DNA from 4 places in the Modestobacter roseus genome. Region 1 is predicted to be linked to each of the others. Evidence: riboswitches for the same ligand, from Rfam matches in the RefSeq annotation. Region 1 holds a riboswitch; each other region holds the start of a gene.
What was found. A riboswitch is a leader RNA that binds a small molecule or an ion and turns the genes downstream of it on or off. The one in region 1 is predicted to bind cyclic di-AMP.
Positions count from the first base shown of each region.

Region 2: it holds a riboswitch for cyclic di-AMP, as region 1 does, so the genes downstream of both, JD78_RS08495 (aggregation-promoting factor C-terminal-like domain-containing protein) here and JD78_RS10505 (C40 family peptidase) in region 1, are expected to answer to the same signal.
Region 3: it holds a riboswitch for cyclic di-AMP, as region 1 does, so the genes downstream of both, JD78_RS15935 (C40 family peptidase) here and JD78_RS10505 (C40 family peptidase) in region 1, are expected to answer to the same signal.
Region 4: it holds a riboswitch for cyclic di-AMP, as region 1 does, so the genes downstream of both, JD78_RS21700 (LysM peptidoglycan-binding domain-containing protein) here and JD78_RS10505 (C40 family peptidase) in region 1, are expected to answer to the same signal.

Region 1 covers NZ_VLKF01000001.1:2,213,759-2,216,955, forward strand. Annotated here, with positions in the region: gene JD78_RS22585 (DUF4011 domain-containing protein) at 1-57, shown strand, start outside; gene JD78_RS10500 (HesB/IscA family protein) at 191-475, shown strand; cyclic di-AMP (ydaO/yuaA leader) riboswitch at 932-1,067, shown strand; gene JD78_RS10505 (C40 family peptidase) at 1,282-1,617, shown strand; gene JD78_RS10510 (hypothetical protein) at 1,663-2,196, opposite strand; gene JD78_RS10515 (MBL fold metallo-hydrolase) at 2,336-3,115, opposite strand; gene JD78_RS10520 (alpha/beta hydrolase) at 3,112-3,197, opposite strand, start outside.
Region 2 covers NZ_VLKF01000001.1:1,778,197-1,781,393, reverse strand. Annotated here, with positions in the region: gene JD78_RS08510 (DUF5709 domain-containing protein) at 1-285, shown strand, start outside; gene JD78_RS08505 (universal stress protein) at 404-949, shown strand; gene JD78_RS08500 (class I SAM-dependent methyltransferase) at 1,016-1,663, shown strand; cyclic di-AMP (ydaO/yuaA leader) riboswitch at 1,852-1,986, shown strand; gene JD78_RS08495 (aggregation-promoting factor C-terminal-like domain-containing protein) at 2,007-2,915, shown strand; gene JD78_RS08490 (YceI family protein) at 3,100-3,197, shown strand, end outside.
Region 3 covers NZ_VLKF01000001.1:3,326,987-3,330,183, reverse strand. Annotated here, with positions in the region: gene JD78_RS15940 (phytoene desaturase family protein) at 1-1,137, opposite strand, end outside; cyclic di-AMP (ydaO/yuaA leader) riboswitch at 1,686-1,855, shown strand; gene JD78_RS15935 (C40 family peptidase) at 1,871-2,995, shown strand; gene JD78_RS15930 (DUF3817 domain-containing protein) at 3,173-3,197, shown strand, end outside.
Region 4 covers NZ_VLKF01000001.1:1,481,035-1,484,231, forward strand. Annotated here, with positions in the region: gene JD78_RS07065 (NAD-dependent epimerase/dehydratase family protein) at 1-544, opposite strand, end outside; gene JD78_RS21700 (LysM peptidoglycan-binding domain-containing protein) at 683-1,486, opposite strand; cyclic di-AMP (ydaO/yuaA leader) riboswitch at 1,593-1,689, opposite strand; gene JD78_RS07075 (ester cyclase) at 2,163-2,537, shown strand; gene JD78_RS07080 (MFS transporter) at 2,565-3,197, opposite strand, start outside.

The sequences.
Region 1 (3,197 bases):
GGGCAGCCGATCACCGCGACCGACGCGGTGGGTGCGGGCTTCTTTGCGGGTGCGTGACGACGCTTGACCCCGCTCCGGGTGCCGGGGAGGTTGGGGGGTGCGAGGCGAACCGTCTCCGGTCGACCGCCTTGCCCGCCGGCCACCGACGTCCGGCGGGCTGGGCCCCCTGCAACCGAGAGGACCCCGCACGATGCTGACCCTCACCCCCACCGCCGCCACCGCGATCAAGGGGATCCTCGGCCAGTCCGAGGTCCCCGAGGCCGGTGGTCTGCGGATCGCCAACGACCCGACCGGCGCGAACCTGGAGCTCAGCCTGGCCGCCGTGCCCGCCGAGGACGACGCGGTGCTCGACGAGGCCGGGGCGCGGGTGTTCCTGGACTCCCGCGCCGCGGAGCTGCTCGACGACAAGACGCTCGACGCGGCCGCCGGCCCCGACGGCTCGCTGCAGTTCGGGATCGGCGAGCAGACCGCCTGATCTCCGCAGCACCAGCACGACGACAGCGCCGCCGAGGAGTGATCCCCGGCGGCGCTGTCGCGTGCTGGGGAAGTACCCCCGGCAACGTCGTGGTCTGCCCACCCCCGGTGGGCAGACCACGACTGTCGGCAGCACCCCATGTGACCCCCGCCGTGCGCCCGGGCCCCCGCTCCTGACGCAGCTCCAGGGCTTGGCGCGTCGTGAGGCCGTCAACACGAAGCGTGGGCACGCGCCGCCGTCCGACACGATCGTTTCCCCGCGAGACACGCCGGGGACGGCTTGGCGTTTGTTGCGGTCGCGACGGCGAGTCGCTGTCCGAGGGCTCCCGGATCGGGTCGAGATGGACCGCTGCGGACTCCGGGATGCCGACCTAGCGTCATCGCGGCCGACCGGGTCCGACCGTCACCGCCTGTGGTGACACCCGGACGGCACCGCCGAACCGGACGTCGGCTGCGCACGCTGCAGCCGCCGCCTGGACCGGGGACCCACCGCAGTTCTGGGGTGAAGCACGGCCGCACGCAGGTGCGGCCGAGCCGGGCGAGTTCCCCGCCCGAACCCGTCAGCTAACTCGGTAGGCGGTTGAGGAGAACAAGGAGAACCCGTCGTTCCATGACGACCCTGCGCACCACCTCTGCACGTCGTTCCACCCGCACCGCCAAGGGCGCGCTGATCGCGCTGCTCACCGGCGCCGGCGTGGTGCTCACCCCCCTCGCCGCACAGGCCAACGCCGGGGCGCCGCCCCGCCGGCCGCGGCTCCGATCGCCGCGCCGGTCGCGGCCACCGCAGCGCCGAACTCCGCCGCCCAGGTGGTCATCGACACCGCGCTCGCACAGCTGGGCAAGCCCTACGTGTGGGCCGGGGCCGGCCCGAACGTCTACGACTGCTCGGGCCTGACCCAGTTCGCGTACCGGGCGGCCGGGATCACCCTGCCGCACTCGTCGCGGATGCAGTCCACGATGGGCGTGCCCGTCGACCGGGCCCACCTGCAGCCGGGTGACCTGGTCTTCTACTACTCCCCCGTCGGGCACGTGGGGATCTACCTGGGCGACGGGCTGATGGTGCACGCGCCGACCAGCGGCGACGTCGTCCGCGTCGCCAGCATCGACATGTGGGGCTACAACACCGCGCGTCGGCTGGTCTGAGTCGCACACCTCCCGGGGACGCCGCAGTGGCGCCCCCGGGAGGTGTCAGGCCGCCTGGGCCAGGCAGCTGACGGCCGGCCAGCCCGGCGGCAGCGCCCGGGTGGCCTCCCCACCGCGGACGGCGAGGAAGGGGCGGGTCAGCCGCTCCTTCTCGATCCGGTCCCAGGCGGTGAGCAGCTCGGCGACCCAGCGGGCCAGGGTCAGCGCGTCGCTGGCCAGCGGATCGCCGGCGGTCTCCGGACGCGGCCGGGTCGGGATCCGCGGCCAGCGCGGGCTCACCAGGCTCCGCTTGGACGACGGCAGCGACGCGACGTGCGCGGCGAAGGCGGCGTCGAGCGCGCTGGTCTCCGCGACGATCGCCACGGCGAGCGCAGCGGCGTCGGCACCGCGGCCGAACCGCACCGAGGCCTTCTCGGTGGGCACCATGATCCGGCCGACGAGCAGCCGGGCGATCCGGTCGTCGTCCGAGGGCAGCACCCAGGCACCGGCCATCGTCGACTCGAGCCCCTCGCCGACGTTGACGTGCCAGCCGACCACCCGGTCCTCGACCGGCTGGTCGATGACGACGATCCCGCGCATCCCGCTCTCCTGACTCCGGTGAAGCCGTGTTGCTGCGCAGCATCGAGGACGTTGCCGACAGGATTCGCCGAAACGGGGCGTCGACGCCGAGTCGTCACACCATCCGCACCGGCAGTCCCACGAGCCGCAGACGCGCTGGTCAGCCGCCCACGTCGACCGGTACGCCGGAGGGCAGCCAGCGGAACCGCCGACCGACGTCCGGCGCCCGGTCCAGCGCACGCTGCACGCCGTCCCGCCCCTCGCGGAAGTGGCTCCAGCCCTCGTGGTGCACCGGGACGACGACCCGTGGCTCCAGCAGCCGCGCCGTCCGTACCGCGCCCCGGCCCGTCATCGAGAAGCGCAGCGGGCCGGTGACGGGAAACCGGACGCCGCCCAGGTGCAGCACGGCCACGTCGACGGTCAGCCGGTCGGCGACCTCCCGCAGCCGGCGGTGGAACACGGTGTCCCCGGAGATCCACACCACGCCACCCTCGGCTCCCTGCGGGTGGACGGCGAAGCCGACGACGTCCCCGGACACCCGCCGGCTCAACGGCGGGCCGTGCCGCGCCGGCGTCGCGGTGACCACCAGCGGCACCCGACCGGGGGCGGTCAGCACCGTCGAGGCCCACGGCACGAGACCCCGCGCGCCGTCCCCCAGCCGCGCGGCCCCGGCCACCGTCGTCACCACCACCGGGGCCGACGGCAGCAGCGCCCGGCCGGCGTCGTCCAGGTTGTCGGCGTGGTGGTCGTGGCTGAGCAGGACGGCGTCCACCGGCGGCAGGTCACCCCGGTCAAGCGCCGGGCCGGTGACCTTGCGCGAGCTGGTGCCCCAGCCGAAGTCGTACCGCCGTCCGGGCGGGTCGAAGGTCGGGTCGGTGAGCAGCGTCCACCCGGCGAGCTCGACCAGCAGTGTCGGCCCGCCGACGTGCGTGAGCCTCACTGGGCGCCGAGCACCCGGGGGCCGGTCGCGTGCTCGAGCGCCCAGTCGAGGGCCTCGTCGGCGACGGCCTGCCAGCCGGGAG
Region 2 (3,197 bases), 440 kb from region 1:
GAGGCCGGCGAGAGCCTCTCCGGCCGGCTGGCCCGCGAGCTCCGGGACGGCGGGGCCGACGACGAGGGGGCCGACGACGAGGGGGACGGGCTGGGCGACGACGCCGGCACCGACGGGGAGCTGCGCGACGACGAGGTCGGCGACGACCGCGCAGGCCGGCTGGCCGACGACGACGACGGCGTGGTCGACACGGAGGACGAGCTGTACGCGGAGGACGAGGGCGTCGACGGGGGAGGGGCGTCGGCGGAGGAGGCCGCGGTGCACGTCGTCCGGGACGCGCGCTGAGCCGGGCGGGGCACGGACCGTCGGGACCTCCGGCACTGTGCGCGCGGCGGCGCCGTGCGCCAGGGTGGGGGTCCGGCCGCCTGGGGCGGCGCGGGACGGGCACGGACAGGAGGACACGGTGACGGAGCAGGGCGGCACGCGGGACGCGCTGGCAGCGGAGGTCGACGAGGCCATGGCCGGGACCTCCGAGGGAGCGTCGACCGCGGCGGTCGACGGTGGTGTCGGTGGCGGGGTCGTCGTGGGCCACGACGGCTCCGGGTGTGCCCAGGAGGCGCTCCAGTGGGCGGCGGGGCTGGCCGAGCGGGCCGGGTGGCCGCTGCACGTCGTCCGCGCCTGGCGGATCGCCACCGCGCCGCAGCCGGCCAGCTGGTCGCCGGGCTACGTGCCGCCGATGGAGGACTACGAGAAGGCGGTCCAGACCGACCTGGAGGCCGACGTCGTGGCCGCGCTCGGCCGGGACCGCGCCGCGGGGGTCGGCTGCCACGTCGCGCACACCGCGCCGGTGAAGGCGCTCATCGCCGCCGCCCGGGACGCGGACCTGCTGGTGGTGGGCGCCCGCGGCCGCGGCGGTTTCGCCGGGCTGCTGCTGGGCTCGACCAGCGACCAGGTCACCCGGCACGCGCCGTGCCCGGTCACCGTGGTGCGGAGCGACCGCAAGGACTGAGCGCAGCGCCCGGACCGGGCGCACCCCGGTGGTCCGCGGGCGGACGGGCGGGTGTCCACTGTCGGGGTGTCCGCCCCCGACCGCGTCCCGCCGTCCTTCCTGCAGGCCCACACCCGGGTGGCGCGGCCGACCCTGATCCCCGAGGTGCAGCTGCACGTCGCCGACGACGTCGTCGCCCTCTGGGAGGCGATGGAGACCGAGGCCGGCGGCGCCGGCCAGGACCCGCCGTTCTGGGCGGCGGCCTGGCCCGGTGGCCAGGCGCTGGCCCGGCACGTCCTGGACTCCCCGGAGCTCGTCGCCGGCCGGCGCGTGCTGGACCTCGGCGCGGGGAGCGGGCTGGTCGCCGTGGCGGCGCTGAAGGCCGGCGCCGCGCACGTCATCGCGAGTGACGTCGACCCGTACTCCCACACCGCGATCGCGCTGAACGCCGAGCTCAACGGCGTCAGGGGGATCGAGGTGGTGGGTGACGTGCTGGGCGAGGACGGGCCGGACGTCGACGTCGTGCTGGCCGGGGACGTCTGCTACGACCGCGACATGACCGCCCGGGTGCTGCCCTACCTGGGCGCCCACTGGCTGCGCGGCGCCACGGTGCTGCTCGGTGACCCCGGCCGTGCCTACCTGCCCCGCGAGGGGCTGCTCCCGGCCGCCGTGCACGACGTCCCGGACGCCGACGGCGGTGAGGTCCGCCGGACGACGGTCTGGCGGCTGCCCTGAGGTCCGGGCGCCCGGTGCTCGCGTGACGAGCGGGGCGTGCGGGGCGAGTCACACCGCGCTGACCAGGGGAGTCGTGGCAGATCCCGACGAACTGGCCGCCTGGCGTTGTCACGAGGTCGTCACGGGCCTTACCTTGGGCCGGTCCGGCCGGACGTCACGTCCCCATCCGGGGAGCCCGCGCCGGGTGCCGCCGAGTCGCTGCCCGCAGCGATCCGGGGACCCACCGCAGCACTGGGGTGAATCCCGCCCGGGCACGTGCCCGGCCGGGTAGGGCGTCTTCCCGCCCGAATCCGTCAGCTAACCCGGTAGGCGGCCACGGAAGAGCCCAGGAGCCCCCTCCTCCATGTCCCCCCGCACCACCCCGCACGACGACGCCCTGGACGACGCGGCCGTGCCCGCCGACGACGGCCTGCCCACCGCGGTCCTGCCCGTCGGCGCCGCGAAGAGCTCCCGCCGCCTGGCACCCCCGACGGGGCTGCGCCGGCCGGCGATGTACCTGGCCGCCGCTGCGGTCGGCGCGGTCCTGGTGAACGTCGCGGTGAGCGGGCAGACCGACGCCGAGGCCACCGCCGCGCCGGAGCCGGTGAGCATCGCCACCCAGCTGGGCCTCACCGCCGAGCACGCCAGCACGGTCGTCGCCGAGGGTGAGGTGGGTGACCGGCTCGGCGAGCTGGCGGCCGACCGCAGCCAGCGGCAGGAGGCCGAGGTCGCCGCCCAGCAGGTGCAGGCCGCCGCCGTGGCCGCCGAGGAGGCCCGGCTGGCCGAGGAGGCCCGGCTGGCCGAGGAGGCCCGGCTCGCCGAGGAGGCCCGGCTGGCCGAGGAGGCGCGGCTGGCCGAGGAGGCGCGTCAGGCCGAGGAGGCCCGCAAGGCCGAGCGGGCCGCCGCCGCCCAGCGGTCGCAGTCCGCCCCCCGGTCCTCCGGCGGCGGCTCGTCCGCCCCGGCCCCGGCCGCCGCCGCGCCCGCAGGCTCCTACCAGGAGTACGCGCTGTCGAAGCTCGGCGGTGACTCCGGCCAGTTCTCCTGCCTGGAGAAGCTGTGGGGCAAGGAGAGCGGCTGGAACCCCAACGCGCAGAACCCGCGCAGCACCGCCTACGGCATCCCGCAGTTCCTGGACTCCACCTGGAAGGGCACCGGGATCGCGAAGACCTCCGACGGCTACCGGCAGATCGACGCCGGCCTGATCTACATCAACAACCGCTACGGCTCGCCGTGCGGCGCGTGGTCGCAGTCGCAGTCCGCCGGCTGGTACTGATCGACCCGCTCCTGATCGACTGCTCCCGCTCGACCTGCTCCTGAACCAACCAGCACCGCCCAGGAGGGGCCGCCCGCACCGGGCGGTCCCTCCTGGTGTGCCGAGTCCGGCACCGCCCTGCCAGAATGTCGTCCCCATCGGACAGGATCACCGGGTGGACCACCCCGACCAGGAGGACTGAACCGTGGGCAAGCACCGGGCACCCGAGCCCGCGGCCTCGGACTTCGACGCCGCGACCGCCGCGTTGGCGGACGTGACCGGCGACTACGTCGTCGACGCCGC
Region 3 (3,197 bases), 1.1 Mb from region 1:
GGTGATCGACGGGTCGGTCAGCGAGTGGCAGTACACCTCGAACGGGACGACGTCCGGCAGCTGCCCGGCCGCGGCCTTCGCGTACGCGGCGTCGATCGCCGACGCCGACTCGTCGACGTGCACCGTGCCGCTGAACACCCGGTGCGGGTCGTCGCCGGAGCGCAGCCCGGGCAGCCGCCGCAGCACCATGTTGACCTTGAGCTGGGAACCCGACGGTCGCGGGCCGGCCGGCGCGCCGAGCAGGTCGTCCAGCACCGCCGGCGCGGCGCCGCCCACGAGGTGCCCGGCGTCGGCCGCGTGTGCGACCCCGTCCGCGTCGGTCCAGTGCACCGTGACGCCGTCCGCGCGGGTCTCCAGCGCGGTCACCGTGGCCCCGGTCAGCAGCGTGGCGCCGGCGGCCCGGGCAGCGGTGGCGATCGCGCCGCTGACCGCGCCCATGCCGCCGACCGGCACCCGCCAGCGGCCGGTGCCGTTGCCGACCAGGTGGTAGAGGAAGCAGCGCCCGGCCAGCCCGTCGGCGGCGTGCACGTCGGCGAAGGTGCCGATCAGCCCGTCGGTGAGCGCGATGCCGCGCACGTCGTCGTCGGTCAGGTGGTCGCCGACGACGTCGGCCAGCGGCCGCTCGCGCAGGTCGTGCCAGATGCCCGGGTCGCGCAGCCGCCCGGCGAGCTCCGCCTCGCCGGGCAGCGGCTCGGTGAGGGTGGGTGCGAGGTCCTCGGCGAGGGTGCTCAGCCGGCCGTAGAAGCGCTGCCAGCCGGCCAGCTCGGCGTCGGAGCCGGTGAGCGCGCGGAAGGACGCCGCCGTCGCGGGCCCCTCGTCCCGCTCGACCAGCAGGCTCCGGTGCCGCCCGTCGCGGCGCAGCGGGGTCCAGGACGCCACGGCCCGGTCGCGCAGGTCCAGCGGCAGGCCCAGGTCGGTGACGATCCGGTCGGGCAGCAGGCTGACCAGGTAGGAGTACGCCGACAGCCGGACGTCGACGCCGGGGAACACCTGCTGGCTGACCGCGGCGCCGCCGAGCACGTCCCGCCGCTCCAGCACCAGCACCGACCACCCCGCCCGGGCCAGGTAGGCGGCGGCGACCAGGCCGTTGTGCCCGCCGCCGACCACGACCGCGTCGTACCGCGCCGCCGTGCTCACGCCAGGTCCCGGGCGGGGCGCGGCGCGAACGGGGCGTCGACGTCGTGCCCGAACGGCACCGCGACGGCGAGGTGGGGGGCGGCCCAGGGGGCGGTGGCAAGGGTCGGCACCGGGTCATCCTGGCGGGCCGGGGACCGCGGGGCGCTAGCAGGTCCGGCGCACGCTCCCGGGCAACGCCGCGCCGGGAGCCCGTCGGGCCGCCCAGCGGAGCCGGCGCGTGGGCGGCCCGTGCGATCGCGGAGCGTGATCAGACGGTCGCCGGGGCCGGGGGGACAGCACCGGCCGGGGGTCGGGGGGGGGCTCCGACCGGGCGCCCGCGGGTGCCCAGGTCGGGTCGCGTGTCGCCGGTCCGGACCCGGAGCCCGGGGAGAGTGGTCGGGTCCGGGAGCCGCGAATCCCGGCGCGCCAGTCACCCTCGGTGAGCGTGTTGGAGCACACCACCGGAGTTTCTCAACAAAATCGCAATGAGCCTTTGTCACGAGCCCATAACGCCCTTACGGTGGGCGGCGGTCCGGACGGGCACCTCAGCCACCCCTCGGTGGCGACCGACCAGACCGCCGCCGAACTCCACGGCCCGCGCACGACGGCGGGCCAGGGGACCGGGGACCCACCGCAGCACTGGGGTGAAGCACTGCGCGGCCCAGCCGGGCCGCAGGTGCCGGGTGTCTTCCCATCCGAACCCGTCAGCTAACTCGGTAGGCGGCACGTTGGAAGAAAGGACCACCCGCCGAACATGGCGAGTTCGCTCAACCCTGCCCGTCGCGGGTCCGTCTCCCGCCGGGCCGTCGTCACCCTCATCGCCGCCGGCGCCCTCGTCGCCGCCCCGCTGCTCGCCCCCGCGCCCGCCGCGGCCGAGCCCACCACCTCCGCCGAGGCCGCCACCCTGGTCGCCGAGCGCGCGCACGACCTCGAGGTCGTCACCGAGCAGTTCAACGACGCCCGCGTCGAGCTGGACACCAAGCAGGCCGAGGTCGACGCCGCCACCGCCCAGGTCGCGGCCGCCGAGGCCGCCCTCGCCGGGGCCCGCGACCGGGTCCGCGAGGTCGCCCGCAGCGCCTACACCGGCGACCAGCTGAGCACCCTGCAGGCGATGCTCACCAGCGAGTCCGCCGACGAGCTGATGGACCGGGTCGGCACGCTGGACTCGATCGCCGACCACAACAACGGCATCCTCGGCGAGGCCGTCACGGCCGACGAGCAGGCCACCGAGGCCAAGGCGGCGGCCGAGGCCGCCGCCACCGAGGCGCAGGCCCAGCTCGACCAGGTCGAGGCGCAGCGCACGGACCTGAACAAGCAGATCGCCGAGTACCAGGCGCTGTACGAGCGCCTCTCCGCCGCGGAGCAGGCCGCCTCGCGGGCCGAGGCCGAGCGCCGGCACGCCGCCGAGGCCGCCGCGGCACAGCAGGCGTCCGGCTCCGGCTCCGGTTCCCGTGGGGGCGGCAGCGCCGCCCGCGGCGCGGCTCCGGCCGCGCAGGCCCCGTCCGCGCCGGTCGTCGCCTCCAGCGGCGCCGCCGGGACGGCGGTCAGCACCGCCATGGCCCAGCAGGGCAAGCCCTACGTGTGGGCCGCCGCCGGTCCGGGGTCGTTCGACTGCTCCGGTCTGGTGCAGTACGCCTACGCCGCCGCCGGTGTCTCGCTGCCGCACTCCAGCCGGGCCCAGGCCAGCATGGGGCGCGCGGTGTCCCGGGGTGAGCTGCAGCCGGGCGACCTGATCGCCTTCTACTCCCCGGTCAGCCACATCGGCATCTACATCGGCAACGGCCAGATGGTGCACGCGCCGACCTCCGGCGACGTCGTCAAGGTCGCCAGCATCGACGTGATGGGCAGCATCACCGCGATGCGCCGCATCGCCGGCTGAGGAAGGACCCCGTCCCGCTCACCCCTCGCACGTTCGGGGTGAGCCCCCGGACAGGGCCGCTCCAGCGCTTCACCACCGGTGCCCCGGTCGCCGCACGGCGACCGGGGCACCGGTGTCTCCGGGGGACGTCGATCACATCCGGGAGACCGCGGCGCCGGTGGTTCGTTGTCCCCGGTCGTGGCTGCCCGACTGCTCGCCCCTG
Region 4 (3,197 bases), 730 kb from region 1:
GGGGCCGCAGCGTGTTCCAGACCGACGTCTCCCCCGCCCCAACGATCGCCGGCGGGCGGACCAGCACGGTGGTGAGCCCGCCGACCTCGGCCAGTGCGGCATCGGTGGCGTTCTTGGTGTCCGGGTAGTCGCCGCTGCCCTCGGGCAGCAGGGGTCCGTCCTCGGCCAGGTCCCCGACACCGGCCGACCGGTCGTAGACCCCGGCGGTGGACACGTGCACCAGCCGGGCGACGCCGGCGTCGCGGGCGGCCCGGGCGATCACCGGCGTGCCCTCGACGCCGACCCGGTGCTGCACCTCCCGGGGGGAACCCATCGGGTGGACCGTGGTGACGACGGCGTCGGCACCCTGCACCACCGTCCGGGCGAAGGCCTCGTCGGCGAAGTCGCCGACGTGCTCGGTGACCCCGTCGCCGTCCGGGGCGCTGCCCGGGCGCCGGACGACGGCCCGCACCCGCGCCGCCCGTTCGACCAGCGCCCGGCACACCGCGCTGCCCACCAGTCCGTTCGCACCGGTCACCACCACGACGGGAGAGGGAGGGGTCACGCCGTCCACCCTGCCAGCGACCGCACGGCGCCGCGCGGCAGGCGACGCAGGACCACCGCCGGCGGCGTCCCCGCCCGGGGACGACCGGGCGGGGACGCCGTTCGACGAACAGACCTCAGGGGCCCGCTCCGGCCGGCGTCAGCCGGGCAGGAACGACACGTGCGGGTGGTCCATGTGGTTGGCGGTGGGCGACCCACGGTCGGCCATCGCCTGCCACGTGCCGGTGCGGACCTGGTAGATCCGCTGCTGCCAGATCACGTACTCGACGCGGAACCGGGCGGCGTTGTCGATGACGTACTGGGCGACGGCGTCGCCCTTGGCCCGGTCGGTGTGCACCATGAAGTCGGCCGCGAGGTCCTCGGTCGGGCTGTGGCCGGGCCGGGTGACGACCGATCCGACCCCGAACCGCTCGGCGACCTCCTGGACGGCGGGACGGACGTGCGGAGCCCACACGTCGTAGGCACCGGCGGCGGCAGCGGGCGCGGCCCGCTCCGCGCTCCGGCTGGCCGCCCGCTCGGCGACCCGGGGAGCGGCAGCAGCGGGGGCGGGCACGCCGCCGAGGGTGAGCCGCTGACCGACGCGCAGGGTGTTCGGGTCGGCCCCGACGACCCCCCGGTTGAGGGCGTGCAGCTGCTGCCACGTGGTGCCGTGGGCAGCCGCGATCCTGCCGAGCGTGTCGCCCGCGCGGACGACGTACTCCCCGGAGGCCGTGGTGGCGGGAGCCGTGGTCGCGGGCGCCGCGGTGGCACCACCGATGGTGAGCACCTGACCCACGCGCAGCCGGTTCGGGTCGCTGAGGACGCCGCCGTTCTCCGCGTAGATGGTCTGCCACGTGGTGCCGTGCGCCGCCGCCAGGCGGCTGAGGGTGTCGCCGGGAGCGACCGTGTGCTCCGCGGCGTGCGCCGGGGCGGCCACCGCGAGCGGGACCGAAGCTGCGGCCACGACCGCCAGGGCGGGACGGGCCAGAGACGCCACGGTGGGGCGCCGGGTGGGACGGCGGTGCCGTCCCCGGTGTCGCTGTGTCATGGGGATGTGCCTCTCACCGCCTGCGGAGTTAGCTGTCGGGTTCGGGCGAGAGCTGCCCGGCCGCGCATGCGGCTTCACCCCAGGGCCCGAGGGCCCGGTCCTGCGTGTGGGTCCCCCGCGCCTGCCCGTCGTGTCGCTGGTCCGGTGGCGGTGGGCAGGTTCGGCGGTCCGCCAGCCGGGCCCACCGCAGTCGGTGGACGGGCGCACGGTAGGCAGACGGCCACGGGCGGGGGCAATTCCGCCGGGGCCGTCCACCGGGCTCCGGACCGCCCGGATCGGGGGTGTCGGCGGTGCGCCGGCACCCCGCCTCGGACACCGCTGGACGGTCAGGTGTCCGGCGCCTGGCCAGCGCGTTCCGCCGATCTCGGCCGGTGTCCTCCCGGACCGGTCGGCCCCCGCCGGACGGCCGTCCAGCTGCTGAGTTGGTTGTACCCTGAACTCACTCGCGGTCGGGGTGTCGTGACCGTCTGCAGTCGACCGCGCCAGCGCGCCCCGGCGCCGGCAGCCACCGGCCCCCGGGCCCGACGCCATGCCCACCGCCGGTGGCCCACGCGCAGCGGCCGACGCGCTCGCGGCCCTAGGCTGCCGCATCGTGGACCAGCAGGCACTGACCTCGATCGTCCATCGCTACTGGGACGGGCTGTGGAACCGCCGCGATCTCACGGTGATCGACGAGCTCATCGCCGAGCCCTACGTGCGGCACTCCTCCGCCGGGACCCGGTCGCTCACCCGGGCCCAGTTCACCCGGGAGGTCCGCGACTCCTGGCAGCTGCTGCACGACCCCGCGACCACCGTCGACGACCAGGTGACGGCGGAGGACCGGGTCTGGACGCGGGCCACCACCACCGGCCTGAACCTGGACACCGGCCAGACCTCGGTGGTCACCTGGCTGGTGGTGCACCGGGTCGCCGACGGCCGGATCGCCGAGTCCTGGAGCGCCACCCTGCCCGGCGTCGACTGGCGCTGACCGTCCCCGCCACGCGGGGCTCCTCGGTCAGCCCAGGTCGCGCAGCCGCTGCGCGCCGGCCATCCGACGCCGGCTGACCACCGCGTACAGCGCGACGAACGCGAGCACGCCGACCCCCATGCCGAGCAGCGTCCAGCGCAGCCCGATGGCGTCGGCGAGCAGGCCCAGCGGGAGGGCGGCGATGCCGAACGCGCCGAAGCTGAGCATGATCAGCCCCTGCACCCGCCCGTGGTACTCCAGGTCCGAGAGGGCGATGAGCTGCGACTGGTTGGTGGTCTGGAAGGCGAGCATCGACGCGCCCACGGCGAGGAGCACGACCACGGCGACGGCGGCGTTGGGTGCGATCGCCAGCGCGCAGATGGCGATGCCGAAGACCGCGCCGGAGGCCACCAGCACCCGGGTCTGCCGGACCCACGAGCTGCGCCGCCCCAGCAGCAGCCCCGCCGCCACCCCGCCCACCGCGGACGTCGCCGCCAGGACCCCGTAACCGACCGAGCCGAGGCCGAACAGGTCGCTGGAGATGGTCGGCATGAAGGCCAGGTACGGCAGGCCCATCATGGCCACGCCGATGCCGCACCACACCAGGGCGCTCAGCTCGGGGTGCCGCCGGACGTAGCGCACCCCGTCGGCGAGCTCGCCGAGCGGTGACCGGCCGGAGGC